Linked DNA regions of Prolixibacter sp. NT017. The protein of the gene in region 1 interacts with the protein of each later gene in a pairwise test. Links are inferred from orthologs where the notes say so. Each region holds a gene or a part of one and is shown on either strand. Other genes may lie near its edges. The genes, in order: gyrB and gyrA.

The links.
Region 2: the proteins of gyrB (region 1) and gyrA interact in binary tests that used the Escherichia coli proteins (3 or more experiments, as listed by UniProt). The link is inferred for Prolixibacter sp. NT017 from one-to-one orthologs.

The regions. Positions count from the first base shown.
Region 1 is NZ_BLAV01000001.1:114,114-117,331, reverse strand. Bases 246-3,128 are described here. They hold gyrB (DNA topoisomerase (ATP-hydrolyzing) subunit B), read left to right. Parts: upstream 246-646; coding sequence 647-2,611; downstream 2,612-3,128. Other genes in these bases: GJU87_RS00400 (TIGR00730 family Rossman fold protein), read left to right, coding at 2,672-3,128; GJU87_RS00410 (hypothetical protein), read left to right, coding at 246-330. In the rest of the region: more of GJU87_RS00410, read left to right, coding at 1-245; more of GJU87_RS00400, read left to right, coding at 3,129-3,218. UniProt on the Escherichia coli protein: DNA gyrase negatively supercoils closed circular double-stranded DNA in an ATP-dependent manner to maintain chromosomes in an underwound state.
Region 2 is NZ_BLAV01000001.1:1,934,232-1,937,661, reverse strand. Bases 44-3,138 are described here. They hold gyrA (DNA gyrase subunit A), read left to right. Parts: upstream 44-383; coding sequence 384-2,894; downstream 2,895-3,138. Other genes in these bases: GJU87_RS08070 (lipopolysaccharide assembly protein LapB), read left to right, coding at 2,967-3,138. Also shown: GJU87_RS08080 (ATP-dependent Clp protease ATP-binding subunit), read right to left, coding at 1-24; more of GJU87_RS08070, read left to right, coding at 3,139-3,430. UniProt on the Escherichia coli protein: A type II topoisomerase that negatively supercoils closed circular double-stranded (ds) DNA in an ATP-dependent manner to maintain chromosomes in an underwound state.

The DNA.
Region 1 (3,218 bases):
TACAAACCCAATTTCGATGCGACGGTTTCGTCGGGAGTAAGGTTTACCCAGCGGCTAACCGGTTTTATCGACGTGAATATCACCGGAAACCGGAAGGCTGTTGTTCTGTATCAAAACGATCCACTCAGTTCAGCGAGGCCTTCTCCCTACCGGGACATCGTTTCTCTCGATCCAATTGTGAATATGAATATCGGTGCAGAATATGAACTGCCATACCATCTGAAGCTTTTCAGCCACCTCGACAATGTATTCAACCAACACTATGACAGGTGGTTGGGATACACGTCTCAGGGAATGCGATTTATGATAGGCGCAAGCTGGTCATTCTAAGCAAATTAAGATATTTTAGTCCTGTTTTACCCCGAAGCTTTTTCGGGGTTTATTTTTATCTGATAATCTGACACTTAACACACATTAATTTGTTGATAAAAACCCGATTCTGAGGGGCCAAAACATCAGGTTAACCGGGATTATTTTGCTATATTTGCCTACCATGAAAAAAGACCTGAAAATGCGGAACTTAACCTGTCTTTTCACTGGCAGCTGCTAAAGTATTGTCCGCAAACCACTTTTGCTCTTTGGTTATCAGGTCGGGGTTGGAATGCTAAGGATTCCGGCGAGATTGAGAATTTAAATAATTCATAGAATGAGTGAATTTGAAAATAACGGATTGAACAACAACTCCGATTATTCAGCCGACAGTATTCAGGTACTGGAAGGTTTAGAGGCTGTACGTAAGCGTCCCGCGATGTACATCGGTGATGTAAACGTTAAAGGTTTGCACCATTTGGTATACGAGGTAGTTGACAACTCCATCGACGAAGCGCTGGCAGGCTACTGTAAGAACATCGAAGTTATCATCAACGAAGATAACTCCATCTCAGTAAAAGACGACGGACGTGGTATCCCAACGGAGCGCCACTCCAAGGAAAATAAATCGGCTCTGGAAGTGGTAATGACCGTCCTCCACGCCGGTGGTAAGTTTAACAAAGACTCATATAAGGTTTCCGGTGGTTTGCACGGTGTTGGTGTTTCGTGTGTTAACGCACTTTCATCTCACCTTCGTGCGGAAATTCACCGCGATGGAAAAATCTGGGAGCAGGAGTACCAGCGAGGCGTTCCTATCAGTGAAACCAAAATTATTGGTGAAACAGACAAAAGCGGAACCATTGTTACCTTCCGTCCAGATGATTCTATCTTCAGCACTACCATCTACAAATACGACATTCTCTCAGCTCGTCTGCGGGAACTGGCTTTCCTGAACAGCGGTATCCGACTGGTCATTATCGATAAGCGCGAGCAGGACGAAAACAGTGAATTCAAAAGAGAAGAATTTTACTCTGAAGCAGGTTTGTCCGAATTTGTCGATTACCTGGATGGCACCCGCGAGCGTCTGATTGATGAAACTATTCATATTACGACCGAGAAAAATAGTGTTCCGGTAGAAATCGCGATGACTTACAACTCATCGTTTACCGAGAACATTCACTCATATGTTAATAACATTAACACCATTGAAGGAGGTACACACCTCACCGGTTTCCGGCGTGGTTTAACCCGTACCCTGAAGAATTATGCGGAAACCAGCGGCATGCTGGCCAAGCTTAAATTCGATATCAGTGGTGACGACTTCCGCGAAGGATTGACGGCCGTTGTTTCGGTAAAAGTAGCTGAACCCCAGTTTGAGGGACAGACCAAAACAAAGCTCGGTAACTCCGAAATCAGTGCATCGGTTGACCAGGCGGTAAGTGAAATGCTTTCGTACTACCTGGAAGAGCATCCGAAAGATGCTAAAACCATCGTAAACAAAGTTATTCTTGCAGCTCAGGCACGTCACGCTGCCCGCAAAGCGAGGGAACTGGTTCAACGTAAAACGGTATTATCAGGTGGCGGCCTTCCGGGAAAACTGGCCGATTGCTCGGAAAAAGATCCGGAACAATGCGAAGTTTTCCTCGTCGAGGGTGATTCGGCAGGTGGAACTGCCAAACAAGGCCGTGACCGTCGTTTTCAAGCGATTCTCCCGTTAAGGGGAAAAATCCTGAACGTGGAAAAAGCCATGTCGCACAAGGTTTTCGAAAGTGAAGAAATTCGCAACATATACACTGCTTTAGGTATCACGGTAGGAACCGAAGAGGACCAGAAAGCATTGAACATCGAAAAGCTGCGGTATCACAAGATAGTAATCATGACCGATGCCGACGTCGACGGTTCTCACATCGCGACGCTTATCATGACTTTCTTCTTCCGCTACATGCAAGATTTGATTCGTAACGGAAATATATACATTGCCACACCACCACTCTACTTGGTGCGCAAAGGCAAGAAAGAAACCTACTGCTGGACGGAACAACAACGCATCGCCCTTATCAACGAATGGGGAGGCGGAAGCGAAAGCAACCTGCACATACAGCGATACAAAGGTTTGGGTGAGATGAACGCCGAACAGCTTTGGGAAACGACCATGAACCCGGAACAACGTACGCTACGGCAGGTAACGATTGAAAACGCCGCCGAAGCCGACCACATCTTCTCCATGCTTATGGGTGACGATGTGCCGCCCCGGAAGAAGTTCATTGAGGACAACGCTACATACGCGAATATCGATGTATAAAGCCTGAAGGCTGGCCTAGGGCCAGCCTTTTTTAATGTATAACAATAAAATTTCTGAGTCGTGAATATCTGTGTTTTCTGCTCGTCGAGTAATGCCATTGCCGATGTTTATTTTGAAGAAGCCCGATTGCTGGGAACATTAATCGGTGACAACCGCCACAACATTGTTTACGGTGGTTCGAATGTTGGGTTGATGCACGCTTGCGCTGAAGCTGCTCGCGAGGCAGGAGCTGTTTCGCTGGGAATCATTCCTCAATCCATTCACGACCGCAATCTGGCTTCGGAGCACGACGATGAATTGATTGTGACACCGAACATGCGGGAACGCAAATACCTGATGCGGAAACGTTCGGATGCATTCATTGCCCTTCCGGGAGGATTTGGAACACTGGAAGAGATTCTCGAGGTGATTACGCTCAAGCAGCTTCACTACCACAACAAACCCATCGTATTTATCAATACCAACGGATTTTATGATGCGCTTCTTCAACAATTTCAGCGCTCATACGATGAAATATTTGCCCGCGAAGAATATAAGAAAATGTACTACGTAGCGAAAGATGCCAGCGATGCGATGGAGTATGTCGAAAATTACCAACCGGAAGAAC
Region 2 (3,430 bases), 1.8 Mb from region 1 along the record:
TCTGGGTGAAAATTTTGAATCCATACTCATCAGCTAACTGTGTTTGCAATTGCTTATCAAATACTGTTCCGGGTCATCCGAAATTACTAAAATAGCTATTATTTCAGTTTTTTCATGATGTTTTAGCCAAATTAACAACCGACCGTACATGCATGTTCAGTGGATTTGTACTGTAAACGAGAAACTTTACCTATTCATAATTTATTACCTGCCAAAATAGGTAAAGTTCCTGTCTTTTCGTCATCAATAAGCGCAAATAATATGTAAAGCAGTTACTTGGATTCGTCAGTAAATTGAAGAGCAAATAATTCACAGAGATACCTATATTTTACTATTTTTGTGTGACCTTAAAAGACACGTTAGAAATTTTTAATTTAAAATAAATGGCTGACGGAGAAAAGATAATTAAAATAAATATCGAAGAGCAGATGAAATCTGCCTACATCGACTACTCGATGTCGGTAATTGTTTCAAGAGCTCTTCCGGATGTTCGGGACGGGCTGAAGCCTGTTCACCGAAGAATCTTGTTTGGGATGGGAGAGTTGGGAATCTACTCCAACCGCTCGTATAAAAAATCAGCAAGGATTGTTGGTGAAGTGCTGGGTAAATATCACCCTCATGGTGATTCCTCGGTATATTTTGCCATGGTTCGTATGGCGCAGCAGTGGTCCATGAGATACCGGCTGGTTGACGGACAGGGAAACTTCGGTTCAGTTGACGGTGATAGCCCGGCTGCTATGCGTTATACCGAGGCCCGTCTTCAGAAACTGGCTGAAGAGGCGTTGGCTGATCTGGACAAGAATACGGTTGATTTTGCACCCAACTTCGACGAGTCGTTGAAAGAACCCACCGTTCTCCCGGCCAAATTTCCGAACCTTTTGGTTAACGGTGCATCAGGTATTGCTGTCGGGATGGCAACAAATATGCCGCCGCACAACCTGACCGACACCATTGAAGCGATCAATGCTTATATCGACAACCCGGACATCGAAATGGACGAGTTGATTGATTTGATCAAAGCACCTGATTTCCCGACAGGAGGAATCATTTATGGCTACTCTGGAGTGCGCGAAGCATACGAGACGGGTCGTGGCCGGATTGTAATGCGTGGTAAATCAGAGATCGAGGTAGCTCCGAACGGAAGAGAAAAGCTGATTATTACAGAGATTCCATACCTGGTTAACAAGGCTGAATTGATTATTAAAATCGCTGACCTGGTTAATGAAAAGAGAATTGATGGAATTGCCAATGTAAATGATGAGTCGGATCGCAAAGGAATGCGCATCGTGGTAGATATCAAACGCGATGACATGGCCAGTGTGGTGCTGAACAAGCTTTACAAATACACGCAGCTGCAGTCGACTTTCAGCGTTAATAACATTGCGCTGGTTAAAGGCCGGCCACGCATGCTGAACCTTCGAGACCTGATTCACTATTTTGTCGAGCACCGTCACGAAGTGGTTGTGCGTCGCACACAATACGAACTGGATCAGGCGGAAAAGAAAGCGCACGTTTTGCGCGGTTTGATCATCGCAATCGACAATCTGGACGCTGTCATCAGTTTGATTCGCGGTTCTAAAACACCGGAAGAAGCGAGAGAAGGTTTGATGACCAACTTCGAGTTGGACGAGATTCAGGCGCGCGCTATTCTCGATATGCGTCTTCAGAAGCTGACCGGACTTGAACGGGATAAGCTGCACGAAGAATACGATGAGCTGATGAAGCAAATCGAACATCTGAAAGATATTCTGGCCAACGAGCCACTTCGGATGCAGATTATTAAGGATGAATTGGCCGAAATCCAAAGTCGCTACGGGGATGAAAGAAAAACGGAAATCATCCATTCAGCGGAAGAATTCAACCCGGAAGATTTCTATGCCGATGATGAGATGGTAATTACCATTTCGCACATGGGATACATGAAGCGTACGCCGCTGACTGAGTTCCGCACGCAATCCCGAGGAGGCGTTGGGTCCCGCGGTTCAACAACCCGTGATGAAGACTTTCTCGAGCACATGTTCATCGCAACGATGCACAATACCATTCTTCTGTTTACCGAAAAGGGTAAATGTTTCTGGTTGAAAGTATATGAAATTCCGGAAGGAGCGAAGGCTTCCAAAGGCCGTGCTATTCAGAACCTCCTGAATATTGAACCGGATGACAATGTCAAGGCTTTCATCAATGTCAAGAATCTGAAGGACGAAGAGTATATTAATAATAACTACATCATTCTTTGTACCAAGAAGGGAGTTATCAAGAAGACTTCGCTTGAAGCATATTCCCGTCCGCGTCAAAACGGTGTAAATGCCATTACCATTCGTGAAAATGACCAGTTGCTGGAAGCACGTCTGACCAACGGTAATCACGAAATTATGATGGCGGTTCGTACCGGAAAAGCCATCCGTTTCCCCGAAGACAAGGTTCGGGCCATTGGTCGTACAGGGGCCGGAGTCCGCGGAATTACACTGGGAGGAGAGAACGACGAGCTGGTTGGTATGGTTTGTGTAGAGAATGAAAGCGAGGATATCCTTGTTGTTTCCGAAAATGGATTCGGAAAGCGTTCTAAGATTGATGACTACCGGATTACCAACCGGGGAGGTAAAGGTGTTAAAACGCTGAATGTTACCCCGAAGACCGGATCGTTGGTAGCGATTAAAAGCGCAAGCAACGATGATGACCTGATGATCATTACCCAAACAGGAGTGACCATTCGTGTTCCCGTCGAGGATATTCGGATGACAGGTCGTGCAGCTCAGGGAGTTAAACTGATCAACCTGAAAGATACCGATAAGATTGCATCCGTTGCCCGGGTGAAGGCATCCGAAACTGAAATTGAAGCTTCAGACGATGCATTAGATGCTGATAGTGAACCTGATGGTGAAGTGTCAGAATAATTGGTTGGAAAGTTTGTACTTTCTGAAAAATCAAGCAAATTTGTAATTAGCAAAATGATAATCAATTCAAACATGAAAAAAGTATTTTTTGTAGCCATTTTACTTCTTGCGGGAACTACTGTATTCGCGCAGAAAGGTAAAGTATCCAGCGCTGAAAATTACAAGGAAAGCGGAAAGCTCGACAAAGCTTTGGAGACAATTGAGTATGCGGTTAGTCCGGATAATCCAAAATCTGACAAAACACTTGATTGGCCTCGTACCTGGGAAGTTCGCGGTGAAATCTATCAGGCAATTTTCGCCTCAAAAGACGAAAATTATAAAAAGCTGAGCGACAATCCGTTGGAGGAAGCCTACAAGTCATATATGAAAGCTTTGTCATTGGATGACAAAGGCCGTTATACCAACAGTATCAAAATTAAGCTCACATTCCTGATCCAGGATTTGACAAAGGCTGCTGTGAACGCCTTCCAGGCAGAGAAATATGACGAAGCGACCAAGTACTTCGAAAACATTCTCGATGTTGAGAAAACCGATAT